4 regions of the Halomonas sp. KO116 genome follow, and region 1 is predicted to be linked to each of the others. Evidence: predicted binding sites of a transcription regulator. Region 1 holds the regulator's gene; each other region holds the start of a gene.
The links. The regulator PhoB, encoded in region 1, activates phosphate uptake and scavenging genes when phosphate is short. The targets are predictions, from matches to a motif close to TGTCATANNNNTGTCANA.
Positions count from the first base shown of each region.

Region 1 (7,622 bases):
GCCTGCTGACCGCCGAGGGAGCAATGTCCAGACGCGCCGCAGCACGGCGCACTGAACCAGACTCCAGGGTAACGCGGAAGTACACTAAGCGTTGATGAGGTATGTCCATCGATAGCTGTTATACCTCTGCCTGGTTTACCCTTTGCTGATCGCTCAATACTGCAAATACTGGGCTACAAATATTTGAGCAGCTTCTGCAGCTTGTTCATATCGGCGGAGTCGCCCACTAAACGCACGTTGCCACTCATCATGCCGTCAAGAAAGGCCTGCTGAGTTGGCTTTTTGAGCACTTTTAACGCAGTGGCTTGGTCTCGGAAACGCAGTTCAAGGTCTAAGTCGACGGGCAGCCCTTTACCGGTGCTGATGCCTTTCGGCGTCATCCGGTAGTGGCGGGCGATGCTTAGATCTTCCGTGGCGATTCCCCAGTCCAGGCCGCGCATGCGTTCTAACTGTTCACGAAAGCGCGGCTTGCGGCGCAGGGCACGTTTGAGCAATATGCCCAGCAGCCACAGCGTCAGCTTGAGCTTCATTAGGAAACGGCGTCCTTAAGTCCTTTGCCTGGCTTAAAGGCAACATTTTTGCTGGCCGGAATTTGTAGTGGGGCACCGGTTTGTGGATTTTTACCGGTACGTGCTGCGCGCTCACGTACCGTAAAGGTACCGAAGCCGATCAGAGCGACATCTTCGCCCTTAGCAACGCTGTTAGTGATCTCATCCAAAATAACGTTCAGTACTTGGCCTGCTTTGTCTTTTGACAGGTCGGCACTTTCAGCGATGGCAGCAGCGAGTTCAGGTTTGCGCATAAGAAATCTCCCTTTAGTAAACAATCGAACTTTTGTTAAAGAATCGAGCGTAAAGCAAATGCAGGTTGTTGGGCGCGTCATTAGCACTAGGTAGCTTCTCTAGCCTAGTCGTGAACGCGACGAAAATCAGCCTAGCAGCGTAGGTGCTGCTCTGGAAAGCTCCACTTTCCTTCTCACGCAGCCCCCTGTCAACGCAAAACCAATCAAACGTCCGTCTTTATTTTCGGCTAACGCACTGATATCGCCACCTTCGCCTTCAATTCGCCAGCGTTCAGGTGGGGTGGTTGGCGGGTAGGCGACCACTGGCAGCAGGGGTGTTTTAACGACTATTGGCCAAGCGCCAAAGCTGACCAACGTGGGAGTGTCCGCAAGCGTTGCCGCCAATGCCTTGGCGCTCGCTTGCAGCGGCTGCACGTACATGGCGTTAACGCCATCGACGCAGGCGACATCGCCCAGGGCGTAAATATCGGGGTGTGAAGTACGCAGTTGGCGGTCAACTTGTATGCCGCTCGGCGATACGCTAAGACCCGCGGCTTCGGCAAGCGCCGTACGCGGCGTTAGGCCAGTTGCCATTAGTACGAGATCGGCGCTGATAGCCTCGCCGTTATCCAATCGTAATACGATGTCATCACCACTGCTGGGTGTTAGTGAATCTATCGTGCGGCCTAAGCAGAGTCGGATGCCTGCCTCATTGAAGGCATCGCCCAGGGCGTTGCCCAGCGGTATGGGCAGCAGGCGGGGCAGTAGCGTAGCTTCAGGCGCTATGACGCTGACGTGATGACCTCCGGCGTACAGGTCATTAGCAAATTCACAGCCGACCAGCCCGGCGCCAACAATCGCCACCCTTGCTGGGCCTTGGCCTAACGCCTGATAAAAGCGTCGGTAGTCGTCTAAGTCATTAATGGTGAAACAGCGTGGGGCTACGCTGGGGTCGATGCTGAATGGCACCCTGGGCGCAGCGCCAGTGGCTAATACCAGTGTTTCGTAGCTTAGTTTTTCAGAGCTTAGTTTTTCAGAGCTTAGTTTTTCATAGTTGGGCGCTTGTCCAACGTCGAGAAGAAGTGTCCGGTTATCCACATCCAGTGCCGCCACGGGGGTGTGGGTAATGATGCGGACGTTTAACTCATCGCCCAGCTCGGCAGCGTTTCGCTGGGCCAGTTTGTCGGGCGCTAGGCCTTTAGCGAAGCCGGTGGAGAGTAACGGTTTGCTGTAATCGTCACCGCTGTCAGCACTAATCAACGTGATTGAACGCTGGTCACCGAGACGGCGTAGTGCCCGGGCTAAGCCAATCCCGGCCATTCCCGTGCCAATAATGACCAGCGCAGCGTGGGATGAAGAGAGCTCTGGTTGTGAGGTGGGCATGCAGACACCAAAAAAGTCGCTGAAACAAAAGCCTGTTAGTGCTGCATGTTACACTAGTCGATCCGTTTATTGCCCTGGAGAACTTGGTGACGCCTGCAGCTTTTCGGCAAACTTCTCACTTTTCGAGCTGGCGTCCCGTTGCTGCGGCGCGGCCTGTCATGAGCCCTTCCTGGTGGCAGTGGGTTGCTTCTACCGACTCGTTAACCGCCCGCTTAATAACCGCTGGTGGTGAGAAACAGTTTCGGGTGCGGCTGCTACGCCAGGGCGTAGGCTGGCCGCGAGAGGATGAGGCACGGGCGTTGGGCATTGCTCCCAAGCGCTACGCATGGCTGCGTGAAGTCGCGCTGTGCTTGGATGAAACACCGTGGGTGGTAGCGCGCTCCGTCGCCCCGCTTACGCAGTTAAAGGGCCAGCGTTTGGAAGGGTTAGGTGAGCGCTCGCTAGGCAGTTGGTTATTTCGTCAGCCAGGTTTAATTCGCGGGCCGCTTGAAGCCACTACCCAATCCCCCTTATTTGCTCGTATGAACGGTATCGAGAGCGACTGTACCTGGGGCCGACGCTCAGTGTTTTATCACGGCGGTAAGCACGGTGGACTGTCGTTGTTGGTGCAGGAGTATTTTTTGCGTGCGATGGCGGATGACCTTGACCTGCCATCGCGCTAGGCTAGCGCCTGCATCTTATTTTTCGTGAGGTAAGCATGGATCGTTCACTGTTGCGGCCGAAGGGATGGGCTCGCGTGGCAGATTTTATACAGCTGATGCGTTTGGATCGACCCATTGGCACTTGGTTGTTGATGTGGCCGACGCTTTGGGCGCTGTGGATTGCCGCTAAAGGGGTACCCGGCCGTGATGTACTGCTGATTTTTGTGGCCGGTGTTTACGTCATGCGCGCGGCTGGCTGTGTGGTGAACGATTATGCAGATCGCCATTTCGATGGCCATGTGAAACGCACTAAGCATCGCCCGCTCGCCACCGGTCGAATCAGCGAAACCGAGGCTCAATTGTTGTTTATTGGTTTGGTGGCCACAGCGTTTATTTTGGTGCTACTGACTAATTGGTTTACGGTGCTGCTCTCGCTGGGCGGAGTATTTCTGGCGGTTATTTACCCGTTCATGAAGCGTTATACGCACTTTCCCCAGGTGGTGCTGGGGGCGGCATTCTCATGGGCAATTCCAATGGCCTTTGGCGCCGTGCTGGGCCATGTGCCGTTGGAAGCGTGGCTGCTTTTCGGTGCAAACGTGCTATGGACGGTGGCGTACGACACGCAATACGCCATGGTCGATCGCGACGATGATTTAAAAATTGGTATTAAATCGACAGCTGTGCTGTTTGGCGACGCGGATCGCCTAATAATCGGCCTACTCCAGGTAGCCACCCTGGGGTTGCTGGCATGGGTAGGCTGGCGGGTTGGGTTAGGTGGGTTCTTTTGGCTAGGGCTCGCTGCAATGGCGGCAACTTTCCTGCATCAGCAGCGCTTAATTCGTTATCAGGAGCGGGATCTCTGTTTCCAGGCGTTTCTGAATAATCACTGGTCGGGGCTGCTGATTTTTGCGGGTATTGCGCTAAGTTGGTGGCCTGCGGCGGGTCAGTAACTGCCATTGTCATGTAACTGTCATCAAGTCATGGTGTTATCGTCACTGACATGTCATTGAACTGTTTTTCTTTGAACTGGCTTTTTTGCACACCGTGAGGCTCTGGTATGACCGCCAAAACCGTTCTGATTGTCGATGATGAATCGTCGATTCGCGAGATGATCGCGGTAGCGCTGGAAATGGCTGACTACCGTGTGCTCGAAGCAGATAACGCCCAGGATGCTCATGCCATGGTGGTTGACCACCAACCTGATTTATTGCTGCTTGACTGGATGATGCCTGGCACCAGCGGTATTGAGCTGGCTAGGCGCTTGAAGCGCGAAGAAGCTACCGCCGAGATCCCGATTATTATGCTCACCGCTAAAGGCGAAGAGGATAATAAGATCCAAGGGCTTGAAGCTGGCGCCGATGACTATATCACCAAGCCCTTTTCGCCCCGCGAATTGGTGGCACGGTTAAAAGCAGTGCTGCGCCGCGCGACGCCCCGTGGCGTTGAGGACCCAATTGAGATTAATGGCCTGTTGCTTGACCCGGTAAGTCACCGGGTAAGCGCTCACGGCAAAGCGTTGGAAATGGGTCCGACCGAGTATCGTCTTCTGCAGTTTTTTATGACTCACCAAGAGCGCGCTTACACACGCAGCCAGCTGCTTGACCAAGTGTGGGGCGGCAATGTTTACGTTGAAGAGCGCACGGTCGATGTGCATATTCGCCGCTTACGAAAAGCGCTGGGCGATGTGCATCAAAACCTGATTCAAACGGTTCGGGGTACCGGATACCGTTTCTCTGCACGGGTGTAAATGTGCGCCTATGGAGCCGTGAACTGTGGCGTCTAGCGTGGCTGGCCACACTGGGTACTTGCTTAGGCTGGTTATTGGGCTCAGCAGGGCTAGGGCTTGCGGCAGGGCTTGCAGTATGTCTGTTCTATCACTTGCGGCAGCTACGCGAACTTTATTTATGGCTAACCCTACATCCTCACGATGAGCCGCCTGCCGCTCACGGTATGTGGGGTGAATTGTTTGATCGTTTATACCGCTATCAGAAAAGCCAGCGTATAACGCAAAGTCGGCTGCGCGCTACCTTGGCCCGTATTCAAGAGTCGTCTGAAGCGATGCGCGACAGTGTGGTCATGCTCGACCGCCACGGTGATCTGGAATGGTGGAACAGTGCTGCAACGAACATGCTGGGGCTACAAACCGCCCATGATCGTGGTCAACACATTACCAACCTACTGCGCGAGCCAAGTTTCATCCGCTATTTCAATGCGCGGGAGTATGGCGAGCCGCTAACGCTGACGTCGCCGATTGACGAGCGTCGAATCCTGCAGTATCAAATTACCCTGTACGGCGACGATGAACGGCTGGTAATGGCCCGGGATATCACGCGCTTGCACCGCCTGGAACAGATGCGGCGCGACTTTGTTGCCAACGTCTCTCACGAGCTGCGCACGCCGCTAACCGTCCTTTCCGGCTATCTGGAAACCTACAGCGATATTGCTGACCAGTTGCCGCCGCGTTTGGGCAAAAGCATCAACCAGATGCAGGAACAGACGCAGCGAATGCAAAACCTGGTCAATGATCTATTGCTGCTCTCCCGGTTGGAAATCGACCAGGGGGGGGAAGATCACCATCCGCTGTCGTTAGGGCCTTTGCTACAAAGCATTTGTGATGATGCGCTGGCGCTGTCGAATCAGCGTCATACCATTACAGTCGCGCTTGAAAGCGATGCACGCCTGCTGGGTAGTGAACAGGAAATTCGTAGCGCCATCTCTAACCTCGCTTTCAATGCCGTTCGCTATACGCCAGCAGGTAGCCACATCACATTACGCTGGAAAGCTAGCGCGACTGGTGGCGGCTATATCGATGTGGAAGACAATGGTGAAGGGATTGATCCTGTCCATATTCCCCGACTAACCGAACGTTTTTACCGTGTCGACAAAGGCCGCAGCACCGCAACTGGCGGCACTGGCTTAGGCTTGGCAATCGTCAAGCACGTACTATTACGCCACGATGCGCAATTACAGATTGAATCCCACCCGGGTAAAGGGGCGCTTTTTCGCTGCTCATTTCCCGCTTCACGTCTTGTATAGGTCTCAGTAAGCGACCTTTCGCACCATACCTGTAAAGGTGTGCAATATTGGCATGTGAGGTTGGTAAGAGTTTACTCATGTGCCATTTTTATACAGTTTTTAGGCTTGGTATTTCGATGTTAACAGAGTGATATAGCTTAACTTGTTTTAATTAAGTCATTGATTTTTATTTGTTTAATTTTATTTTTTTGTTTTTGGCATGCCCGCTGCATTGTTAAAAAAAAGGAAGACGACCGCAGGAAATGCTGGCTTGTATATAAGCCCTTCTTTCTTAACCAAGCGGTAATAAACAGCGATCGGAGGTGGAATATGATGTCCAAGGATTTACTCAAGAAAGCTGGCATTTTAGGTGTATCTTTTGGTTTGATGGCAAGCCCGTTAGCCTTTGCTCAAACAGATGAAAATTCAGCTATTGATGAAAATCAGGGAATTACAGCTGAAGAGCAACCAATGGATCCCCAAGGTACTGATAGTTCAGACGGTCATGATACTAAAGACATGACTAACGATTTAACCCATGACGAAGGTGATGGAGCCAGCGACATGGATCCTCAGTCAAGCGATCACTCAGATGACGCTGAGTATGACGACGATGAGCTTGTAGAAGAAAACAGCGGTAGTTAATTGTTAATTATCATTTAGATATCAAAGAACGTCTTTTCAACGGATGAAAAGGTAATTGATAGGATGTTATAAAGGCAAGGATGCTTTTCAGGTTCAAGGATGAATCACTAGGAAATCAAACGTTAGTCAGGGTTAATTCCAAGGCTGGAGTCCGCTACAAGGAGTGGAAGCTAACGTTAGTTATTACCTATAGCCTATTCTGATATCGGACCCCGCCAGTCGGGGTCTGATTTTTTGCTGCCTGCTTTTTGTGGGCTTCTTCTACTGCATTTCCCTATTTTTACCTACCTACCTACCTACCTACCTACCTTTTTGAGTGCATATCGTGAGCTACTCTCGCCCCTTTCATCCATGAGTAGTCTAGTTCATCCATGAGTAGTCTAGGTTTTGTACGAAAAGTCGGCGTGCGAAGACTAGACAAGGCAAAATTAACGAGAAAGCGGAGTTTACGAGGTGTAAATGAGCATTTCGAGGCGATTTTTAACGCCGTATTGTCGAGCGCAGGCAGTTTTCGTACAAAGCCTAAGTCTACTACTCGATAACGTAGCACAGGCGCGATGAGGTTAGCTTTAAAAGTAATTCTTAATATTAGCGTTTGAGGATGAGTGTGCCATAAAGGCACAGACAATTTTGCGCATGTGTCATTTGTGCACATGTATTTTGCGTGCTTTTGTTTTTAGTGGCTTAATATTGTGCGCAATTGATAATTAATAAGTGATTGTTTTTATTTAATTTTATTAAATATAGTGGAGGTTGGCACGGTAACTGCTTTATCAGGGCAGTGAAGTCACCGCAGAGAGAAGCAAGCCAGCAGGCCCTTCTTTCTTCACTTCAGCGGTATTAAGCAGTCATTTGGAGTAATACTATGTTTAACGTTCTTTTTAAAAAATCAGCTGTTGTAGGACTTGCATTCGGTTTGCTGGCGAGCCCAGTTGCATTCGCAAATTTTTCCATCAAAGCTAATCAAGATCTGTCTGTTAATGATGAACCAATTCAGGCTCAATCACAGCGCACACATGAACAAGCAGTTTTTACCTCATCTGATTTGATGTACGACGTAGGTGATCGCCCTAATGTTATTAAGGCAGAATCCCATCGTACTAGTGTTCAAGCAGAATATACCGCTAAAGATTTGACGCATGACGTAGGCGATGGCA
Region 1 is NZ_CP011052.1:114,637-122,258, forward strand. Features, by position in the region: gene KO116_RS00555 (LysR family transcriptional regulator) at 1-109, opposite strand, end outside; gene KO116_RS00560 (hypothetical protein) at 174-530, opposite strand; gene KO116_RS00565 (HU family DNA-binding protein) at 530-802, opposite strand; gene KO116_RS00570 (NAD(P)/FAD-dependent oxidoreductase) at 929-2,164, opposite strand; gene KO116_RS00575 (chorismate--pyruvate lyase family protein) at 2,203-2,826, shown strand; gene ubiA (4-hydroxybenzoate octaprenyltransferase) at 2,862-3,755, shown strand; gene phoB (phosphate regulon transcriptional regulator PhoB) at 3,863-4,552, shown strand; gene phoR (phosphate regulon sensor histidine kinase PhoR) at 4,555-5,841, shown strand; gene KO116_RS00595 (hypothetical protein) at 6,151-6,465, shown strand; gene KO116_RS00600 (hypothetical protein) at 7,331-7,622, shown strand, end outside.

Region 2 (7,622 bases), 490 kb from region 1:
CATGATGTCCAATTGCGCTTTCCAGACGATAAGCTACTTGGCGAACTCGGCGCCGAGAGTTATCTGGGGCGCCCCCTCTACGCTGCCGATGGCGCGCTGATTGGCCTGCTGGCGGTGCTCAAGAACTCTCCTATGCAGTTGGATGAGCTAGCCAATGAAATTTTGCAAATTGCTGCCGCCCAGGCCGGAGCGGAGCTAGGCCGCCAAAAAGCAGAGCAGGCATTAAGAGCAAGCGAAGAAGTCGCACGGGAGAGTGAGCGACGCCTGGATACGCTGCTAAACCACTTGCCTGGCATGGCCTACCGTTGCTTCAATGACCGTGACTGGACCATGCAGGTGGTAAGCCAAGGGGCCGAGGCGCTGACCGGGTACCGCCCGGATGAGTTGCAAGGTAACCGGGTGACCAGCTTCGCCGCGTTGATTCATCCTGATGATCAGGAAAAACTCTTCGACGAGGTGCAGTTGGCCATTGCCAGCAAGCGGCCTTACCGGGTGGTGTATCGGTTAAAGCATCGCGACGGGGGGAGACGTTGGATGTGGGAGCAGGGCCAGGCTGTTATGAATCCTGATGGTGAGATTGTCTGCCTGGAAGGCTTTATCTCGGATGTGACCGACCAGCAAGAGTCGCAACGGGTACAAAACGCCGTGCTTCAGGTTGCCTCGACGGTCACGACGCGGGTGGGTGACGGTTATTTTCAGCAGCTGATTGCCACTCTGGTCGAGGTGCTGGAAGCCGACGCAGGCTTCATTGCACTACTGCATACCTCCCCTCAGGACGAGGAAAAAGAGTATGGCCAGGCAACCACGGTTAGCATGGTGGTCAGTGGCGAACAGCGTGAGCAGCACGCTTTCGCACTGCGCGGCTCGCCTAGCGAGCAGGTGGTGCTGGAGCGTGAAGCGGTGATACATGACGGGCCGCCGCTGCTGTTAGGGGGCACGCAGCTACTGGTCAGGGCATGGATTGGTCGTCGCTTAGATAACGCCAACGGCGAGGCAATTGGCGTGATGATGGTGTTTTACCGCCAACCGCTGACGACTAATGCGTTCGCTACCTCAGTGTTGCAAATCCTTTCTACTGGCGCCGCGGCAGAGCTTGAACGCCGCCGGGACCACCGTCATATGCATCAGTTGGCCTACACGGATAGCACTACCGGGCTACCTAACCGTACCCGCTTCATGGAGCTGTTAGCGCAGATGTGGCAAGAGGCCCACTATACTGGGCAGGGGCTTTCGCTGCTGCTATTGGATATTCGTCGCTTTAAAGAAGTGAATGACCTGCACGGCCACCAAGTAGGTGACCAACTACTGGTATCAGTGGCGGACCGCTTGCAGAAGATCAGCCACGCCTATGGCCCACTGGCGCGTTTATCCGGTGATGAGTTTGCCATGCTGGTGGCCGACGCCGATATCAGAAACATAAATGCTCTCGTCGAGCAGTTGCGCTCAGCTGTGACTCAGCCGCTGCAGCTGGAGCGCCGTGTGTTTAACCTTGATGTCAGCATTGGCTATGCCCGTTATCCCCACGATGTGACGCAAGCGAGTGAGCTGTTCAATGCCACTAGTATTGCGCTTCACCACGCCAAACGCCGCGACAACAGTACCTGCCCCTATACCCAAGCAATGCATCACGCGCTACAGCGCCGCCAGCGGATGACCGAGCGGCTCAGCGTGGCGATCAGCGAAAACCAGTTGGAACTCTACTTTCAGCCCCAGGTAGACCTTGCCAGCGGGCAGCTGACAGGTGCTGAGGCTCTCTGCCGCTGGCATGACGCGGAGTGGGGGTGGGTGAGTCCCAGTGAGTTTATTCCTTTGGCCGAAGAGCGTGGCCTGATTCGTGCCCTGGGCGATTGGGTACTGGAGGAGTCTGCCAGGCAACTGATGGCATGGCGCCAACAGTGCGCCATGCCACTGCCCGGCAGGTTGTCGATCAACATTTCCGCTCAGCAGTTCGCCGACCCACAGCTTACCCACCACATTGCGCACCTCACGGCGGGAGTTTCCCCGAGCGCGATTGCGCTGGAACTCACCGAAAGCGATTTTATGCGCGACCCTGATCAGGCGGTGGAGATTACCCACACCATGCGGCAAGCGGGCTATGCACTCTCCATCGACGATTTTGGCACGGGGTATTCGTCACTCTCTTATTTGCGGCGCTTTGCCGCCGACGCGCTGAAAATCGATATCTCCTTTGTGCGTGAAATGCTCGATAATCGCCACGACCGCACCATCGTGCAAACCATTATTGCCATGGCGCAAGCGCTAGAGATGAAAACAGTGGCGGAGGGGGTTGAGACCCACGAGCAAGCAAATCTACTAGCCGAAATGGGCTGTAATGAAGCGCAAGGCTACTGGTTTGGGCGGCCGCTACCGGCCGATGATTTTGCCGCAGCGTGGTTGAACAAGTAGCCACGCAATATCACCGCCAGCGTCATCGTCTTGTCATCACCTTTGGCATACCCTACGCGCCGCCAACCCGCGATGAAAGGAGTGCTCCCATGCGCCTGGCCCTGTTTGATCTTGATGACACCCTCCTGGATGGAGACTGCAGCGACCGCTGGAATTTATGGATGATAGAGCAAGGTTGGATCAGCGATGCCGAGACCTTCATGGCGCGTGCCGAGCAGATGCAGCGGACTTATCATGCGGGCAAGCTAAAGCTCGAAGAGTATCTAGCCATGACCCTGGCGCCGCTGCGCGGGCGCCGGGTAACGGATGTTCAAAAAGAGGTCGAGCGGTTTGTCGCCACGCACCTTCTGCCGCGTATTTTTGAACAAGCCTGGGTCTGCCTGGAAGCGCATCGTAAAGCTGGCGATACCCTGCTGCTGATTTCCGCCTCGTCACGTCATTTGGTCGAGCCGATTGCAACCACCCTGGGCATTGAACATGTGCTGGCGGTAGAGTTAAGCGTGGAGCACGGTATCAATGAAGATGCGCGCTATACCGGCGGCAGTGAGGGAATTTTTTCTTATCGCGGCGGCAAGGTGCTGCGCTTAAAACAGTGGCTGATCGAACAGCAGGTCACCCCTAGTCACACGACTTTCTACTCAGACTCCCGCAACGACCTCCCACTGCTGCAGTATGTGGATTGCCCTGTGGCGGTTAACCCTGATCCGGTACTGGCTGAGGTAGCTAGCGTTGAAGGGTGGCGGCGCTTAGACTGGCGGGCGCCAGCGCCTGTGAGCGCTTCGTCGCCCAACGCTCTGCCAGGAAAATCGGCGCATGTCTGATGCCTACTACCTACAACTGACCGAACAGCTTCGCTCGTTAATCGACATCAACGCCACCCAGTGGGAAGGCAAACTACCCGCTGAACGGGTGCTGGCGGAACGCTTTGCCACCACTCGCGTCACCCTGCGCCAGGCGCTGGCGCAGCTGGAGGGCGAGGGGTTGATCCACCGCAGCAACCGGCGCGGGTGGTTTATTTCCCCCGCCCGCTTGGTCTATGACCCTACCCGAGACGCAGGCTTCAACGACTATGTGCGTGCCCAGGGACGACGGCCACGCACTGCTGTCCTGAAACTGGAAACCTGCTCCCATCTGCCCGCTGCACGCGCGCTGGGCCTGCCGGATGACCAGCCGTTTCACCATATTCGCCGCCGCCGCTATGTGGACGACCGCGCCGTGCTGGTGGAGTCGCTGTGGGTGGTGCCGAATTGTGCCCCGGAATTGCTCGACATCTACGCTGGGCAGTCGCTGTGGGGGCTGTTGCGGGAGCGCTGGGGGCATTACCTGGCCAACCGCTCTATCCGCATGGTGTCTGAAGCGCTATCACCAAGGGATGCCGAAGAGTTGCTGGTGGCGCCAGGCACCGCCGGGTTGAACATTAACCGCGCCATTCTGGACGATCAGCAGCGCCCCATTGAATATGACGAAGAGCATTGGCTGCACGACTCTTTGTGCATCAGCGTGGAGCTATCCGGCCAGCAATGATTGGTGCAGACATCACAACTTAAAAAATCGGTCAAACAAGCGTCATTGCACTGTCATTTAACAACGGCAAACTTCTGGTCTATACCAACCAGCCAGGAGGTCACCATCATGATGCCACGCCGTTTGTTCCCTTCCACGTTACTAGCGAGTGCCGCTGCGCTTGCTTCCACTGTCCTTGCTTCCAATGCGCTGGCCACTGAATTAACGGTGTACACCGCCGTTGAGTCGGATGACCTGCAAAAATACGCTGAACGCTTTAATGCCGCCCACCCGGATATCGAGATTAACTGGGTGCGTGATTCCACCGGGGTGATTACCGCTCGCTTGTTGGCGGAAAAAGATAATCCTCAAGCGGATGTAATTTGGGGATTGGCCGCCACTAGCCTGCTAGTGCTGGAAGAGGAGGGTATGCTGGAGCGTTACGCCCCTGAGGGCGTGGACAACCTCGACCCGAAATTTGTCGATGCCGCCTACCGGGACGGCGAAGACCCGGCATGGGTGGGCATGGACGCCTGGGTAGCGGCCATTTGCTACAACACCATTGAGGGCGAACGCCAGGGCGTGCCGATGCCGACCTCCTGGGAAGACCTGACTAAGCCTGAGTTTGAAGGCCATGTCATTATGCCCAACCCCAACTCGTCGGGTACCGGCTATCTGGATGTGGCCAGCTGGCTGCAGCTGTGGGACGAAGAGCAGGGCTGGGACTATATGGATCGCCTGCATAACAATATTTCCCGCTACACCCATTCGGGTTCCGCGCCCTGCAGCTTGGCAGCCACCGGTGAAACTGTAGTGGGTGTGTCCTTTGCCTTCCGCGGTGCGCGCCTGAAGTCCCAGGGAGCGCCTATTGAGGTCGTCTTCCCAGAAGAGGGCCTGGGCTGGGATATGGAAGCATCCGCGATTGTCGCGGGTACCGACAAGCAGGAAGCTGCGCAAACGCTCATGGATTGGTCAATCTCCCGCGAGGCCAACGAGCTGTATAACGAAGGCTATGCGGTCGTGGCTTATCCCGGTGTTGCCCAGCCCATTGAAAACTATCCCGTCGATATTACTGATCGCATGATCGACGCTGATTTCCAGTGGGCGGCAGTGAACCGCGAGCGTGTGTTGACCGAATGGCAGCGTCGCTACGACGGCAAAACCGAACAATAAGCTGTGATCAGTTGCCCCGGCTCCGGCCGGGGCTTGGAGATGTTATGCCCCCGACAATGACATCGCCGCTATCGGTATCCACAGCGGCGACCCCTCGCGCAACCACCACGCATCTCAGTATTGATGGTGTCAGCAAGCGCTTCGGCAGCTTTACCGCGCTGGATAATATTGCGCTTGAGATTCAAGAAGGCGAGTTTGTCTGTTTTCTAGGGCCCTCGGGCTGCGGCAAAACCACCTTGCTGCGCACGATTGCCGGGCTCACCCGCCAGAGTGCGGGCAGGCTGACTCAGCGTGGGAAGGATATTTCCATGCTTCCACCGCAAGCGCGGGACTTTGGCATTGTATTTCAGTCCTATGCGTTGTTTCCCAACCTGACGGTGTTTAATAACGTGGCTTACGGGCTGCGCAACCGTCGGGTAGAGCGCGCGCGTATTAATGACCGCGTCGCTGAATTACTTGCATTGGTGAACCTAACCGGCAGTGAAGCGAAGTATCCGGCGGCGCTTTCCGGCGGCCAGCAGCAGCGAGTGGCGCTGGCCCGGGCGTTAGCCACAGAGCCAGGCTTGCTGTTGCTTGATGAGCCGCTCTCGGCGCTGGATGCCCGGGTGCGCGGTCATCTGCGCAGCCAAATCAAAGCTTTGCAGGCGCGGTTAGGAGTGACCACCATCATGGTCACCCACGACCAGGAAGAAGCGCTGACCATGGCCGACCGCATTGTGGTGATGAACCACGGTGTGATCGAACAGGTGGGCACCCCGGCCGCGATTTACCATCAGCCCGCCAGTGCGTTCGTGGCTTCCTTTATTGGTAGCATGAACTTCCTGGAAGTGACCGCCCAGGCCAATCGCCAAGCGCTTTTGGGCAACACTCCCTGTGCCTGCCTGCCGCACACTATAGCAGTGGGCCAAGCTGCTCAGCTGGCTATTCGGCCTGAAGCGGTAGCCCTTAGCCTTCAAGCAAGGGCACTTAAGCACCAAGCAGGGGCGCTAAACGGGGAGGTGGTCTCCATCGAGTTTTTAGGCGCCTTTCAACGAGTCACGCTGCGCCTGCCGGAAGATCACCAAACGCTGATAGCCGACGTGCCTAGCCGTGATAGCAGTAAACTTAGCCTGTATGTAGGGCAGTTGCTGGCGATTCACCTGCCTGCTGAGGCCGCCCGACTCTACGCGGCCGGGAGTAGTCAGCAATGATGGCCGAGTCTTTAATAAAAGCGGCGACCAAACCGTCCCTGGAGTCGCTGATCCGCTTGTTGGTGTTACTCGCTGGCGTTGCCTTGCTAGTGGTCGGGCTATTGTTCCCGCTGGTGACCATGCTGCTCAAAAGCCTGCAAGACCGCGCTGGCGATTTTATTGGCTTGGCTAACTTTGCTCACTACTTTCAAACCCCCGCGCTGGTGAACTCGATTGCCAACTCGTTGCGGGTGGCGCTGATGACCACCGGCGTGGTGGTTGGATTGGCGTTTCTATGTGCTTACGGGATCACCCGCACCTGCATGCCGGGCAAACGGCTGTTTAGGATGCTGGCGATTCTGCCCATTCTGGCCCCGTCGCTGCTGCCTGCCATAAGCCTAGTGTACTTATTCGGTAATCAGGGATTTCTGCGCGAGGTGCTGGCAGGTCAGTCGATTTATGGCCCCATCGGTATTGTCATGGGCATGAGCTTCTGGATATTTCCCCACGCGCTAATGCTGCTGACCACTGCGCTGACCAACAGTGATGCGCGGCTCTACGAAGCGGCCGAAGCACTGGGCACCCCCAAGTGGCGTACGTTTTTGACCATTACGCTGCCCGGCGTGCGCTACGGGCTGATTTCCTGCCTGTTTGTGGTGTTTACCCTGGCGATTACCGATTTTGGCGTGCCGAAAATCATCGGCGGCCAGTTCAGTGTGCTGGCCACGGACGTTTACCGCCAGGTGGTTGGGCAGCAGAACTTTCAGATGGGTGCGGTGGTCAGCGTGATTTTGCTGCTGCCAGCGGTGCTCTCGTTTATCGTGGACCGTTGGATACAGCGCCGCCAGGTAGCGCAACTTTCGGCCCGGGCGGTGCCATGGCAGCCTACGCTGAGCCCGCTGCGGGATTGGGTCTTCGCGCTACTCTGCTATGCAGTGGCGGGGGCCATTGTGCTAGTGATCGGCACGGCGGTGTATGCGTCGCTGGTGCAGTTCTGGCCCTACAACTTATCGATCACCTTTGAGCACTATACCTTCCAAGGCATGGCCGACGGCGGCTGGGGGGCATGGTTCAACTCCCTCAAGCTGGCGTTTAGCGTCGCGTTGGTGGGCACCCTGGTGATCTTTTTCAACGCCTGGCTGATCGAAAAGAGCGAAGGCTTTCGCCCGCTGCGCCAGGGGCTGCACTTTATGGCCATGCTGCCCATGGCGGTACCGGGTATGGTATTGGGCCTTGCCTATATCTTCTTTTTCAACCAGGCGGGTAACCCGTTGAACTGGCTGTACGGCACGATGATGCTTTTAGTGCTCAATACCCTGGTGCATTTCTATACGGTCTGTCACCTCACTTCAGTCACCGCGCTCAAGCAAC
Region 2 is NZ_CP011052.1:601,330-608,951, forward strand. Features, by position in the region: gene KO116_RS02805 (EAL domain-containing protein) at 1-2,406, shown strand, start outside; gene KO116_RS02810 (HAD family hydrolase) at 2,496-3,227, shown strand; gene KO116_RS02815 (UTRA domain-containing protein) at 3,220-3,930, shown strand; gene KO116_RS02820 (putative 2-aminoethylphosphonate ABC transporter substrate-binding protein) at 4,039-5,082, shown strand; gene KO116_RS02825 (putative 2-aminoethylphosphonate ABC transporter ATP-binding protein) at 5,127-6,272, shown strand; gene KO116_RS02830 (putative 2-aminoethylphosphonate ABC transporter permease subunit) at 6,269-7,622, shown strand, end outside.
Region 2: the regulator PhoB is predicted to act here: its motif matches at 3,971-3,988, upstream of KO116_RS02820 (putative 2-aminoethylphosphonate ABC transporter substrate-binding protein).

Region 3 (7,622 bases), 1.6 Mb from region 1:
CCGCTTTCACCATCGTGGCGGAGTGAAGATAGGCAGAGACCGGCGTAGGTGCGGCCATGGCGTTGGGCAGCCAGAAGTGGAACGGGAACTGAGCCGATTTGGTAAATGCCCCAAGCAGCAAACAGATCAGCATGGGTGTGTAGAGTGCATGCTCACGCAGGTCGGCTTCCTGACTAAGGATCTCCGCCAGCGACCAGCTATCGCTCGCAATCCCCAACAATACCAGGCCCGCCATTAATGCTAAGCCACCGGCCACCGTGACAAATAGGCCCTGACGGGCAGACTTACGTGCTTCAATATCGGCGTGATTAAAACCGATCAGTAAATAGGAGGTAATGCTGGTCAGTTCCCAGAAAATAAACAGTGTAAATAGCCCGTCCGCTAACACCAGCCCTAGCATTGAGACCATAAAAGCGACGAGTGCAATATGAAAACGTGCGATATCGGGATGATCTTTTAAGTAACCACCCGCATATACCAGCACGCAGGCGCCCATGATGGTGATCAATAGCCCAAATAGAAGTGACAAGCCATCCAGCAGGAAAGTAAGACTGATACCCAGGGAAGGCACCCACTGCCACTCCAACAGCAAGCTGCCGTTCTCAATTATTTCAGGGGCTTGTAGTAACAGCCAGGCCGCTAACCCTGCGGGGAAAAGCGCCAGTACAAGGCTGGTGTGATGCCCGAACCAACGATGCAGTAGCGGTGACGACGCGGCCAGCAAAAACCCCATTAAAACGGCAAGTTGCATCTGGCGAAATCTCCTGAAAAATGAAAGGCTCACCTTGGAGGTTGAGGCGAATACCCAGGCATCATGCCCTGTCACTGGCATGCCAGCGTTGAAGTAGTGTGATTCTAAAGTTGTACACCTTATAACAGGTGGTTTTGACTGACCAGTCAAACGCTTAAACGCAAACAGCCGCTGGCGAACAAAAACTCGTCCGCGGCTGTTGTCAAGAAATGACTATAGCAAATAAGGTGTTACACGTTAGGCAATAGACAACCAACCCGCTAATTCATTATTGATAACGCTTAGCAGCGCTTCGATATGGTCATCACGGTCATTGAGGCAAGGAATATAGCTAAACGTTTCCCCTCCCGCTTCCATAAAGCTATCGCGAATCTCCTCCTCGATCTCTTCCAGGGTTTCGACACAATCTGACGAGAAAGCCGGCGACATAATCGCAATATGTTTATGCCCCTGCTTGGCAAGCTCCGCTACATGCTTGACGGTTTGCGGGCCAACCCACTTTTCAGGGCCAAACTGTGACTGGAAGGCGGTATCGACCTCCTCTTTGCTGAAACCAAGCTTCTCACGCAGCAAACGAGTGGTTTTCTGGCACTGGCAGTGGTAAGGGTCTCCCTCCATCAAGTAACGCTCGGGCACCCCATGGTAGCTCGCGACAAGCTTGGTGGGCCGGGTCGCAAAACCGTCATAGGCTTCTTGTACCGAGTTAGCCAACGCCTGAACATAGGCAGGATGGTCGAAATACGCGGGCACTGTGCGAATGTATGGCTGCCACTTCATTTTCATCAACGTACGAAATGCTTCGTCGTTAGCCGTAGCCGTCGTCGGAGAACCGTACTGAGGGTAGAGAGGGAAAAAAACGATTTTCTCACAGCCCTTCTCCTTCAATCGCGTCAATACGCTTTTGGTAGAAGGGTTGCCGTAGCGCATACAGAAATCGACTTCGACATCGTCGCCATAAAGTGCTTTCAGACGCGCCGTTATTTTTTCGGTTTGAGCACGCGTGGTGGTTAACAGAGGGCTCTCGTTTTTTTCGTTATTCCAAATACTACGATACGCTTTACCCGACGAAAATGGACGCTTCGTCAAAATAATCAACTGCAGCAGTGGTTGCCATTTCCAACCGGCATAGTCAACCACGCGCTTATCAGACAGGAACTCACTCAGGTAACGACGCATTGACCAATAGTCGGTGGCATCCGGTGTTCCCAAGTTCGCGAGTACCACGCCGACTTTGGCACGCGGCACCGGCGGATGATCGCTAGGTGCATGGGCCAAACGGCCTTCGCCCGGCTGATCCTTGACGACATTCTCGGTCATTACTCATGCTCCTGAAATATAACGGTGTCACTGATCACTAATAAAATTTAAGCCTACCAGATGGCTAAATCTTACCACTTTTCGGGAAAGTGGCGGCATAAAGTTATACTATCGGCATCATTTGTATAACTATAGGTTGTATAAATTCAGGTTGTATAACTACAGGCCAATCCATGGCCAAGCCTGTGCTTCTGATGCTTGGCAATCAGCTCTCTTTTTCACTCAAAATGCTACAAGACGCGCCCGCCAATACGATCAGCCCAACCAATATAGGACAACGATGAGCCACTACACACCGCTACATGCGTCACCGCCCGCCACACTTTTCCACGATGGCCACTGCCCTTTTTGTCAGCAGGAAGTGGCTTGGCTTAAAAAGCATCGTCACCGGGAACGCATCGCACTGGTAGATATCCAGGCCAGTGACTTTAACGCTCAGGCATACGGGCAGGAATTTAATGCGATGATGGGCCAACTACATCTAAAAGATAGCCAAGGAGAGTGGTATATCGGGATGGATGCCAGCCGTGCCCTCTATGCAGTTTTGGGCTACCGGCGGCTGGTGAAGATTTCATGCTTACCGGGTGTACACGGCGTGATGAATGCCGGTTACCGTTATTTTGCCCGTCGTCGAATACGAATCGGGCGGTGGTGGGAAAAGCGTAAAGCTAAGGGTTAACGATTTATACGTGAAGCGTTTGGGTTAGCGCGTAAACTTAAAATACTAACGGCATACGCGGTGTAAGCGGCTCACTGTAATGAGCGTCACGGCCAATTACTTCATCGTGCGGTACGTGCTGTACTAAGTACGCGCGGTGAATGCCAGCCCGTTTGAGTTCCATATAGGCATCATCCAGCGACCGAAATAGCATTGGCTTAGAACGCTGCATCAGCATATGGCGCTCGCCTTCAACATCTTCCAGCTCAACCTGATAAAAACGGCTACCCGAATGGGTAATCACGCGAATTTCAAAGTCGTCGTGGCTGGCGACAAATTGCTTAAGATCCTTCAGTTCCATGGTTCCCTCCTGTTATTTGTCTGTGTCATCAAGTATGCCATCAGACATGGCATCAGGGCACAGCATGACTGCACCCTATGACATTTCTGTTGCCCTGTTGTTGCAGTGTTGTGACGTCCATTAAAAGATAGACGCACAGTAGCTGGTTATTCAACAAGTGATTTTCCAACACTAATTTTTCAGCTATTAGGAGGGCAACAGTGCAAGAGAGTTCCTGACCGAAGCGTCAAGAAGTCGTTATTTTATTGATATTCAGAAGGGTCGATGGCTTTGCCAAGTGAATTACGGTCAATCCAGTTGCCGCCTTTGGTCTCTTTGTAACGAAACACGACCTTATCCCCCACCTTAACGGGCAGCTCTCCATCTTCGGTTTGATAGCTATACTTTTCCCCCTCCACGACCAAATGGTAACGATAAAGGTCTGGCATACCTAACCACTCTTTGAAAGGCCCTTCACGCTCCAGTGCTTCAAGCTCACCGCGACCTTCTAGCTTAGGAAGACGCTGCCGATTACCGCGCCGAAATCCACCTGCCATTTGCTACTCCCGTTTATTTGCATATCGTCGTGGATGGGCATTATACGAGCTCGCTCCCCATCCTCAAGTGACTCATCACAAAGCTGTCTTTACAAGCCCATCTTTAAACACCAGTCTTCCCAAACCAGCCTGTAAAAACCTAGTCGCCGAATGCTTGACCGTAGCTATCCGGGGCCAAATCTTCAAAGCGAGTATATTTACCGATAAACGCCATGTGAACGGTGCCGATCGGGCCGTTACGCTGCTTACCAATAATTAACTCCGCGATACCTTGGTTATCGGGGTTATCTGGATTATAGACTTCATCGCGATAAACGAAGGCAATCACGTCCGCGTCCTGCTCAATGGCGCCCGACTCACGCAAATCCGACATGACAGGACGCTTGTTGGGACGCTGCTCCAACGAGCGGTTCAACTGGGAAAGTGCCACGACTGGACAATTAAACTCTTTCGCCAAGCCCTTCAACGAGCGCGAGATTTCAGAAATTTCACCGGTACGGTTTTCATTGAAGCCGGGAATCTGCATTAACTGAAGGTAATCGATCATCACCAGGGCAATATTGCCATGCTCCCGCACCACCCGACGCAACCGTGAGCGCATTTCATTAGGCGATAAGGCCGCGGTATCATCGATGAATAGCTGTTTGTCTTTGAGCAGGTTGACGGCGGAAGTTAAGCGCGGCCAATCCTCATCTTCCAATTGCCCAGTACGTACGCGGGTTTGGTCAATCCTACCCAGCGATGACAGCATCCTCAGCATCAAGGATTCGGCGGGCATCTCCATAGAGAACACCATGACCGGCTTGTCGCTGGAAATAACCGCATGCTCCACCAGGTTCATCGCGAAGGTGGTTTTACCCATGGAGGGACGACCTGCAATCACCACCATATCTGAAGGCTGTAACCCAGTGGTCATCTCGTCCAGGTCACGGAAACCGGTGGAAAGCCCGGTCATTTCCCCTTTCAGGTTAAACAGCTCATCAATGCGATCAACGGCTTTGGTCAAAAGGTCACTCATGCCGATAGGACCACCAGTCTTAGGACGCTCCTCGGCAATCTGGAACACTAACCGTTCAGCCTCATTGAGCAATTCATCCGCCGGGCGCCCTTGAGGGGAAAAAGCGCTATCGGCGATTTGGTTAGCCGCACGGATCAATTTACGCAGCGTTGCCCGCTCACGCACGATATCGGCGTAGGCGCGAATATTACTGGCAGAGGGCGTGTTACGCGCAAGCTCGGCTAAAAACGCTAACCCACCGACCGTATCCAAGTGATCCCGCGCTTCCAGCGCTTCGGAAAGCGTTACCACGTCCAATGGCTGACCGGATTCAGCCAGATGAATCATCACGTTGAACACTAAACGGTGCTCATAACGGTAGAAATCATCCGCCACCAAGCGCTCTGAGACGTTATCCCAGGCTTGGTTATCCAGCATTAGCCCGCCTAATACCGACTGCTCCGCCTCCAGAGAGTGCGGCGGCAGTTTTAGCGCTGCCGTTTCTTTATCAGCAGAAGGCTGGTCCTGCATAGCGAGCTCCTTTAAATACTACAGCGTAGCCAATAATGAAGAGGGGTATCTTAGCCGGAGCGAGGACGTTCGACCACCGACATCACAGCCAATCTAGACATTGTCTGAAAAACACCAAACCGTAATAGACCAGGCGGATTTATGACACTATCCAGCACTACCGTCTTGCAGCACAGGCGTCAGAAATAACAAAAGGCGCGGGTTTCCCCGCGCCTTTGAGGCGTACGTGCTAGCACAGAGAATGACCAAGCACTAAATACTCACTTGGAATTTACCTCGTACTTAAGTAGCACTTACTTAATTACTCTGCAACTACCACTACGCGTACAGTCGCATTCACTTCAGCGTGCAAGTGAATAGCAATGTCGTATTCGCCAGTTTGGCGAATCGGCCCTGTCGGCATACGCACTTCGCTCTTGGCAATATCGATGCCAGCAGAGGAAATGGCGTCAGCCAGGTCACGCGGACCAATAGAACCGAACAGCTTGCCTTCATCGCCTGCTTTGGAAACCAAAGACAGCTCGATGTCGTTTAGCTGCTCAGCGCGCACTTCGGCTTCTGCCTTGCGCTCAGCGGCTTGCGCTTCGAGCTCAGCACGCTGTGCTTCAAACGCTTCGATGTTGTCTTTGGTGGCCGGTACGGCTAAGCCGTAAGGCACCAAGTAGTTACGACCATAACCAGGCTTCACGGTGACTTTGTCACCCAGGCCGCCCAGCTTACCAATGTTGTCGAGCAGAATGACTTCCATCTCGTAAACCTCTTGTCAGTTGCTGCGGGCAAGGCGTGCGCGAACGTTCGCGAATGTATCAATCAGCCCCAACAGCAGCACAATGAGAATCGTGGGCCAGGTCGTGATTAGCAGCACATAAAATGCTACCAGCCACAGCCCGTTCATCCCCTTTATTCCAATAAACCCATGCACTAACGCAACGCCAGCTACCAACAGCGGAATCCAACCAAGCATCGCCAGCGCGTGTGCGCCCAGCAGCATGCCTATCACTCCAATGACGACCAATACGGCCAGCTCTTTGGGTGTTAAGCGTAGTGCATGAAACTCTTCGCGAAAGCCACCTGGGTTATACAACCCAGCTTGCCAACTACGCGCAAGCGCTAAACACACTATCGCTGCCAACAGCACCACAAGCCCTGTCACTCCACCCACCACTAATGCGGCGATGGTTTGGGTATCGTAGCCCTGATTGGCGAATTCCGTGAGCATGCGGTCCACTTCTTCTGAACCTTCCCGCAACTGCTCAAGCATTAACTCTGTGCCGCCTGGTGGGCTGAAGATGCCAAGCTGAACCATGACAGCGGCGACCAACGTCCCCACAATCAACGTTTCACCCCAACGCATCCTCTCGCGCAGGATAACGGCCATCAGCGTTACCAGCAGTATGCTAGCAAGCGGAATGACGTCTCCCTGTGCCCACCACCAGCCAGCAGGCAGTGCTGCAGCGATAATGACTGGCAGCGCAGGTGCAAAACCTTTGCGTAGCGTCATCAACGCGGCGATGGCTGCCCCTAACCAGAACAGCCAAGGCACTAGCGTTGCCAGGGCCGCCCCGCCTGCAGCGTAAGGCGTGCCCCGCATTAGCCATCGGGCTAGTGCCAGCATCACGTTAAACGCTTACTGGTGGCTATCGGAGTAGGGCAGCAGTGCCAGATAACGCGAGCGCTTGATAGCAGTCGCCAACTGACGCTGATAGCGTGCTTTGGTGCCGGTAATACGGCTTGGAACGATCTTGCCGGTTTCGGTGATGTAAGCCTTCAGCGTGTCCAGATCTTTGTAATCGATCTGCTTGATGCCTTCAGCGGTGAAGCGGCAAAACTTACGGCGACGGAAAAAACGTGCCATGGACTAGCTCCTTAAAACGTGCAGTGAATAAAATCAGGCAGTTTCTTCTTCTTCAGCGCGCGGTTTTTCTTCGCGACGCGGACGTTTTTCTTCTGCCGGCTTCATCATCGGGGAAGCTTCAGTAACAGCTTCTTTGCAGCGAACAACCAAGCTGCGGATAATGGCGTCGTTGTAACGGAAGATATTCTCGATTTCATCGAGAGTCTCGCCGTTACATTCAACATTCATCAGCACGTAGTGGGCTTTGTGGATCTTGTTGATCGGGTAAGCCAAGTGACGACGGCCCCAATCTTCTAGACGGTGCACAGTGCCGCTGTTTTCAGTAACGATGCTGGTGTAGCGCTCAACCATCGCCGGCACCTGCTCGCTTTGATCCGGGTGGACCATAAACACGATTTCGTAATGACGCATGGGATCTCCTTGCGGTTTGACAGCTTCCGTTGTGTGCTACTGCTAAAGGCAATAAACGACGACAAGGAAGCAAGGAGTTAACTGAAGTGCTCCGCCACCGCATTAAACGGCTACCGGGGCATCAAACAGAACTTTTATTTCAACAACTGTTTTTCAACGACAGTTTCAATTACTAATTCTCACAGCTAACGCCCGCTTGCAGACA
Region 3 is NZ_CP011052.1:1,762,954-1,770,575, reverse strand. Features, by position in the region: gene KO116_RS08180 (putative monovalent cation/H+ antiporter subunit A) at 1-751, opposite strand, end outside; gene hemH (ferrochelatase) at 989-2,068, opposite strand; gene KO116_RS08170 (thiol-disulfide oxidoreductase DCC family protein) at 2,349-2,747, shown strand; gene KO116_RS08165 (DUF6482 family protein) at 2,785-3,087, opposite strand; gene KO116_RS08160 (hypothetical protein) at 3,330-3,623, opposite strand; gene dnaB (replicative DNA helicase) at 3,763-5,151, opposite strand; gene rplI (50S ribosomal protein L9) at 5,453-5,899, opposite strand; gene KO116_RS08145 (hypothetical protein) at 5,915-6,766, opposite strand; gene rpsR (30S ribosomal protein S18) at 6,779-7,006, opposite strand; gene rpsF (30S ribosomal protein S6) at 7,040-7,417, opposite strand.
Region 3: the regulator PhoB is predicted to act here: its motif matches at 3,186-3,203, upstream of KO116_RS08165 (DUF6482 family protein).

Region 4 (7,622 bases), 330 kb from region 1:
CGTGTTAATCATCGGCGTCGCGCTGGTGGTCTTTCCGGTTTATATCGCCCTGGTGGCCTCGACCCAGGCGCCGGGTGAGTTAATGCGTGGCACCCTACCGCTGCTGCCCGGCAGCCATGGAATCGAAAACTATACCCAGATGTGGCAATCGGGCATATCGTCAGCGAACTCCCCGCCTGCCGCGCTGATGCTTTGGAACAGCTTTGTGATGGCCATGGCCATCACCGTGGGAAAGCTGTCCATTTCGCTACTTTCCGCCTTTGCGATTGTCTACTTCCGTTTCCGTTTTCGGATGTTCTTCTTCTGGCTGATCTTCGTCACCCTGATGTTGCCGGTTGAGGTGCGCATTATCCCCACCTTTCAGGTGGTCGCGGACCTTAATATGCTCAATAGCTTTGCCGGGCTGTCGATACCATTGATTGCCTCAGCCACCGCGACCTTTCTGTTCCGACAGTTCTTTATGACCATTCCCGAAGAGATGCTCGAAGCCGCCCGGGTCGACGGCGCCGGGCCGTTCAAATTCTTTAAAGATATCTTGATGCCGCTCTCCGTGACTAACATCGCGGCGCTGTTTGTGATCATGTTTATTTATGGCTGGAACCAGTATTTGTGGCCACTGCTGATCACCACCGACCCCGACTACACCACCATTGTGATGGGCATTCAGCGCATGACCTCGGAAGAGAACCCACAATGGCACCTGGTGATGGCCGCAGTGGTGATGGCAGCGCTGCCACCGGTATTAGTGATTCTGTTTATGCAACGCTTGTTTGTGAAAGGCCTGACCGAGACGGAGAAATAAGAATGACCAGTATTACCTTGGAAGGGCTAAAAAAAACCTACACCGGCGATGTTCACGCCGTCAAAGGCATCGACTTACACATTGAAGACGGTGAATTCGTAGTACTGGTCGGGCCTTCCGGCTGCGGCAAATCTACCCTACTGCGCATGGTGGCGGGGCTTGAAACCATTACCGAGGGCACGCTCAAAATCGGTGACCGGGTGGTCAATAAGCTGGAGCCCGCCGAGCGCGATATCGCCATGGTGTTCCAGAACTACGCGCTCTACCCGCATATGACGGTGTACAACAACCTTGCTTACGGCCTCAAGAACCGCGGGTTTAACAAAGAAGACATTGAAAAGCGCGTGCGAATTGCCGCCAAAATGCTCGAGATCGAAGAGTTTCTGGAGCGCAAACCGCGCAAGCTCTCTGGTGGTCAGCGCCAGCGGGTGGCCATGGGCCGCGCCCTCGTGCGCGAACCTGCGGCGTTTCTATTCGACGAGCCGCTCTCCAACCTGGATGCCAAGCTGCGGGTGCAGATGCGCGTAGAGATCAAACAGCTGCAGCGGCGCCTGAAAACCACCAGCCTGTATGTGACCCACGACCAGCTGGAAGCCATGACACTGGGCGACCGTTTAGTGGTGCTTAACGCCGGGCAGATTGAGCAAGTCGGCACACCCATGGAGATCTACGCCCGCCCCGCCAGCATGTTTGTCGCCGGGTTTATCGGCTCCCCTGCCATGAACATGCTGCCAGTGGATTACTTGAACGAACAAGGCGCCAACGGGCTGCTGGATAACCTGCCCGACGGCACCGATGTCGTCGGCATTCGACCGGATGATATGCATCTAGCGCCGCCGACCGCGCCTCACCTAATTGTCGACTCAACGCTGGCGCTGTTTGAAGCCGCGGGGGCCGAAAGCCACCTGTATGTGACCCTCGCCGATAGCGACCAGCCTACAGTCATCCGCGTTTCGGGGCAGCCGCCCGTTGCCGAAGGCGAAACCCTGCGATTTTTTGTGACCCGCGACGCCCTGCATCCTTTCAACAGCGCCACGGGAAAACGCACCGGGGATTGAATACCTATCCCCCGAAAGACAAAACAAGAAAAACAAGTCAACGGAGAAACCATGGGCTACGTTTGAGATAAAGCTTACGGACCTCCCTTGATGAGTACTGAACCTTCATACGTCGATGACCTGTATCGTGAGCACTCCCGGCGCGTGCAGGCGACGCTGATACGCCTGCTGGGGGATTTTGAACTAGCCGAAGAAGCCATGCAGGATGCCTTTGTGGCGGCGGTTCAACAGTGGCCGGTTAACGGCAAACCTGACAACCCCACGGCATGGCTAATTCGCACCGGCTACCACTGCGGAATCGACCAAATCCGCCAGCGCAGTACTGCTCGCCGTCGGGCTCACTTGCTATTACCCACAGAGCGGTTACCTACAGAAGAGACGCTGGATCTTGAGCTAACGGCTATCGAAGATGACGCCTTGCGGCTGCTATTCACCTGCTGCCACCCAAGTTTGAGCATGGAAGCACGGATTGCCCTGACGCTTCGCGAGATGTGCGGTTTGACCACTGAGCAAGTAGCCAGCGCGCTACTGATGAAGCCTACGACGCTGGCTCAGCGTATCGTACGAGCCAAACGAAAAATTCGCGATGCGCATATCCCTTATGCAGTCCCTACCCAGGAAGAATTACCTGAGCGCCTACCTGATGTGCTCCAGGTCATCTATCTGGTCTTCAACGAAGGCTACTCACGCAGCACGGGCGTTAGCGTGGTCGATATCAGCCTAACCCAAGAAGCCATGCGCCTGGGTAATGAGCTGGCACGGCTACTGCCCCAGGGTGAAGTGTTTGGGCTGATGGCTTTGATGCTGCTTAATGATGCCCGCCGGGATGCGCGCCAGGATAGCGAGGGTGAACTGGTGACACTGGATGCTCAGGACAGACGCCTATGGCGCCAAGAGGATATCCAGGTCGGCATTGCATGGCTGGAACAGGCGCTGGCGCTCACCCCTACCGGGTACTACACCCTTCAGGCGTCGATTGCCGCCGTACACGCCCAGGCTAGCCGCGCTGAGCAGACCGATTGGGGGCGTATCGTCAGGCTTTACGATGCCCTCTGCCGTCGTTTTCCATCACCCATCCTGGCGCTGAATCGTGCGGTCGCCATTGCCATGAATGGTGCCCCCGATACCGGCCTGAAGTTACTCGACGACATCGCTCATCATCCGCAAATAAGCCGCTATTATCTCTTTTATGCCGCTAAAGCGGATTTACTGCGTCGCCAAGGCCAGCATGTTGCCGCGCGCAGCGCCTATCAACAGGCACTGCTATTGGTCACCCTGGATCCAGAAAAACGCTTTTTGAACCGGCGATTGGCAGAGCTCGAAAATTCCCCCTAAAAAAATGCTTAGGCTATGTCGATTCAAGACGATGCCAAACGACTAAAGAGAGTCACTACCCTGACCAACCAGGAGGCTCTCAATGAAGTACGTTGCGCTGGTGTATTACCAAGAGCAGATTATCAACGCCATGAGCGAACAGGCATGGCACGACCTCAATCAGGAGTGTATCGCCGGGGTAGAGCGCTTAAGCACCAACGGCCACTACCTGGCCGGACAAGCGTTACAGCCAGTAGAAACCGCTACCACCGTGCGTGTACGCGATGGCGAGACGTTAATCTCCGATGGCCCCTTTGCGGAAACCAAGGAGCAATTGGCGGGTTTCTATCTACTCGAAGCCCACGACTTGAATGAAGCGCTGCAGCTGGCTAGCCGCATCCCACCCGCCCGGCTGGGTAGCATTGAGGTACGCCCCGTTCGAGAACTCCCCTCTAAAGCAGAATAAAACAGTAATAGGAGAACAGCCATGAGCAAGCTTACACACCCTTATGTAGATGGTTTCGTCGCTGCCGTGCCCAGCGCTAATAAAGATGCGTTTATTGAGCATGCCCATGCCGCGGCCGTTGTTTTCAAGGAGCACGGCGCACTGCGGGTCGTGGAGTGCTGGGGAGACGATGTCCCCGAAGGGGAAGTGACCTCCTTTACCATGGCGGTCAAACGCAAGGATGACGAAAGTATCATCTTTTCCTGGATAGAGTGGCCATCGCGGGCCGTGCGTGATGAAGGAATGGCCAAGGTCATGCAGGACCCGCGCTTGCAGATGGACGTTAATCCAATGCCGTTTGATGGCAAGCGACTCATTTTCGGTGGTTTTAAAAGTATCATTGATGAGGAGTGACAGGGCACCGGTCGACATAAAAGTTGGGAGCGCTCTGCATGAACCGATGGCATGGCGCCTTCCAACCCAATGTCCGGCCGACTACCTGCCAACTGAATTTCGACAATCTTGTCCTAACCTACCCTCCAGCGGCGGTTTCACTAAACGTTATTACTCATCTTCAAGATCCGCTATTAATGCTTTCATTTCTGCGATCTCTTCCCGCTGGGTCTCGATAATCGAGTCGGCGAGTTCGCGTACGCGGGGATCGGTTATCTGAGCACGCTCACTGGTCAGAATGGCAATAGAGTGGTGTGGAATCATCGCCTTCATATAGGAAACATCATCCACCGTCTGCTGGCTGCGCACCAGCCACAGCGCCCCGGCAAAGACCACGATGCTGCCCACCAAAATAGCCAGGTTCACGCCCTTTTTGGAGTACATATCAAGCATGAAACCCAGCATGACCACTGCCATCGTGGCCCCCATGACAATAGCCATGTAAGTACGGGTTTCACTGAAAGTGACATGGTCTAACTGGTAAGTGTTCAGGTACATCAACCCCAACATGATCACGGTCGCCGTCACGATCATAGCGCCGAAACGTAAATACATTTTCATCGCCCTCCTCCTTGAACCAATTATCGGAGTTACGAGTGTAGATACTGATTCGTTACTCTGCCGAACCATGGCGCTGGAATCACCCTTTATGGCTAGCTCCATATTCATGCCTTGGCACCTTAGCAATAAAGGTGGAGCAAAGAGGCTGTCATAAATCTGTGACGAGAACGTCATCTTAACTACACCTTACCTTCATTGTCGGCTGCCACTCTAACTACCACTTGAATATAGACATATTTCGCCGACAGGATGACGACCAATGCATAAAGCCAATATTTGTAAACTGAGTATTCATAACGCAGCTTTGAGCTTGGCTATTACCGGGGTTGCCGCTTTTACGGCGCCGTCGGTGCTGGCCAATGACGATTTACGCAATGTTTGCCCTAATCCCATTCGCATGGCCGATACCGGTATTGAAGGCATGGGGCCTCTAGAAGACGCCTTCGGCCCCTTCGCCGAAGCGTTTGAAACAACGACTGGCCTTGAACTGAAGATGTTCAGCCTCAGCAACCGCACCGCCGCGGGTACCGCATTGCAGTACGATGATGTTGAGCTTGTTTTCGCAGGTCCTTCTGAATTTGTGCTGTTCGATCGCGAAAGCGATATTGAAATTCTGTTTGCTATTGAGCGTCCGCACTACGGCAGCAGCTTTTTTGTCCCCGTCGACAGCGATATCGAAACGCTTGAAGACCTGGAAGGCCGCCGCGTGGCGCTGAAAGATGTGGGCTCTACAAGCGGGCATATTTTTCCCAGCCAGATGTTGGTCGATGCGGGTTTAGACATTCAACGCGACCTGGAAATTATTATGGCTGGGGATGCGCGCATTGCCGCACTGGTCAACGGTGACGTCGATGCCATGGGCGGCGGCAACCGGGATATCGATGAGATTCAAGCTATGGACCCCAACGGTGAGTATCGCGTTATTGCCCAAAGCGATGTACTGCCCGGTGACCCAGTCGTTATGCGCGGCTCTTTGGATGATGCCTGCAAAACAGCCCTGCGCGAGTCACTCAGAACCAATGCCGACACGCTTTGGAATGCGCTGATTGCAACAGATCGCAATGAAGATAAGTTTTTAAACCGCGACTCATCACTCGGCTTTGACCGTACCAACGAAGATTACGACGTGGTACGCCGTGCCTACGAAGCAGCCGGCATCGAACTCTAAGCCCCCCCATTTTTTCGCTACATACCAGCACAGGGATGTGCTGCTTATAAGTAGGTTTGACCATGAACATTGAACGTATCCACCTCCTGTCGTTAACGCAGGAGGTTTTTTTATGAAGGCCATCAGCGTCCACAATCTGCAAAAACACTACGGGCAGTTGCACGTACTGCGTGGCTTAACACTAGAGATTCCCCAAGGCGAATGCGTCATTTTGTTAGGTGCAAACGGCTGCGGTAAATCGACTTTAATGCGCTGCCTTAATGGCCTGACGCCTCACGATCAAGGCGAGATCACCATTTTGGGCGACTCCCTCAGCCACCTTTCTAATTCTAAATTGCGTCAACTACGGCGCAAAGTGGGCGTGGTTTTTCAGCAATTTAACTTAGTGCAAAACGTAAGCGTTTTTCAAAACGTGCTGTATGGCGCCATGGGTCAACAACGTTTAGGGCTACTCTCCTCACTTGCTTGCTTTGCCACTAATGAGTTACGCGAGCGCGCCATGGCATCGCTTGAGCGCGTTGGGTTAGCGCACAAGGCCCACGCCGATTGCCGTGAGCTTTCCGGCGGGCAACAACAGCGAGTGGCGATTGCCCGAACGCTGATGCAAGACGCTGAGATCATAATTGCCGACGAACCAATCGCTAGCCTCGATCCGAAAGCTGGTAGAGAAATCATGGACTTGCTGCTGGATGTGGTGTCAGAGCGACGCTTAACCGTGCTGTGCACGCTGCATCAGTTGGAGTTAGCCCAGCAGTACGGCGACCGAATTATCGGTATGAAAGCGGGCCAAATAGTCCTCGATACGCCTCGGCAGGACGCAGCACTTGCCACTATGCAGCAACTTTATCAGGGCGATGTACGGGTCGACCAAACCTCTGCTCAAGACGCTGTTACCACCGCCATCCCCTCTACCCGCTAATATCGAGAGCGCTATGTCTATACAACGTCGTACCTCATCTTCTCTTCCACCGAGATTTGCTATGCCCTCCCCGTTTACTTGGGGTGTGGTGTTGGTTTTTTTAGCGCTGTTTATTCAGGGCGTGATGGCCACCAACTTAACGCTGGAACGCCTGCTGCGCGGCGGCGTCAATTTAGTGCACTTTATTGGGCGCGCCTTTCCACCCGACCTCGCCGATCTTGATGTGCTGGCGTGGTCAATGTATGAAACCCTTAATATTGCCATTGTGGGTGTCACCATTGGGGTTATTTTGAGCATTCCTTTCTCGCTACTGGCCGCTCGCAATACCTCGCCAGCGCCCTGGATTCGCTCCATCACTCGTCTAATCATTGCCACTATGCGCACTATCCCAGACCTTATTTGGGCGCTTATTTTTGTCGTAGCGGTTGGCTTAGGGCCGATTGCAGGGGTGCTCGCGATTGTGATGGACACTATCGGCTTTGCAGCTCGATTTTTTTCGGAGCGCATTGAAGAAGTTCACCCTGGCCCATCGGAAGCGTTGAGCGCCACTGGCGCAGGTAGGCTGTCAGTGATCGGGGCGGTGCCATTTTGCCGGAAACACTGGCGTCAATGACCGCCACCAGCCTTTATAGCGTCGAAAAAGCGCTGCGCTCGGCGGTGACACTTGGACTGGTAGGTGCTGGTGGCATCGGCGTAGAACTAGCGGCCGCTATGCGCTTATTTAATTATGACCGCGCGTTAACCATTATTTTGGTTATTCTGGTCGTTGTCATTGGCTTTGAACAACTCTCCTCGCAAATCAGAAAACGCGTCATTTAATATATCAAAACCATTAAAACCATATTAAAGACAAAGTAAAAACCGGTGTGGAATCATCCACACCGGTAAAGATCGAAACATGC
Region 4 is NZ_CP011052.1:4,436,623-4,444,244, forward strand. Features, by position in the region: gene ugpE (sn-glycerol-3-phosphate ABC transporter permease UgpE) at 1-802, shown strand, start outside; gene KO116_RS20320 (sn-glycerol-3-phosphate import ATP-binding protein UgpC) at 805-1,860, shown strand; gene KO116_RS20325 (RNA polymerase sigma factor) at 1,951-3,195, shown strand; gene KO116_RS20330 (YciI family protein) at 3,278-3,640, shown strand; gene KO116_RS20335 (DUF1428 domain-containing protein) at 3,662-4,033, shown strand; gene KO116_RS20340 (DUF305 domain-containing protein) at 4,184-4,633, opposite strand; gene phnD (phosphate/phosphite/phosphonate ABC transporter substrate-binding protein) at 4,893-5,801, shown strand; gene phnC (phosphonate ABC transporter ATP-binding protein) at 5,914-6,720, shown strand; gene KO116_RS20355 (PhnE/PtxC family ABC transporter permease) at 6,782-7,333, shown strand; gene KO116_RS25535 (PhnE/PtxC family ABC transporter permease) at 7,330-7,539, shown strand.
Region 4: the regulator PhoB is predicted to act here: its motif matches at 4,780-4,797, upstream of phnD (phosphate/phosphite/phosphonate ABC transporter substrate-binding protein).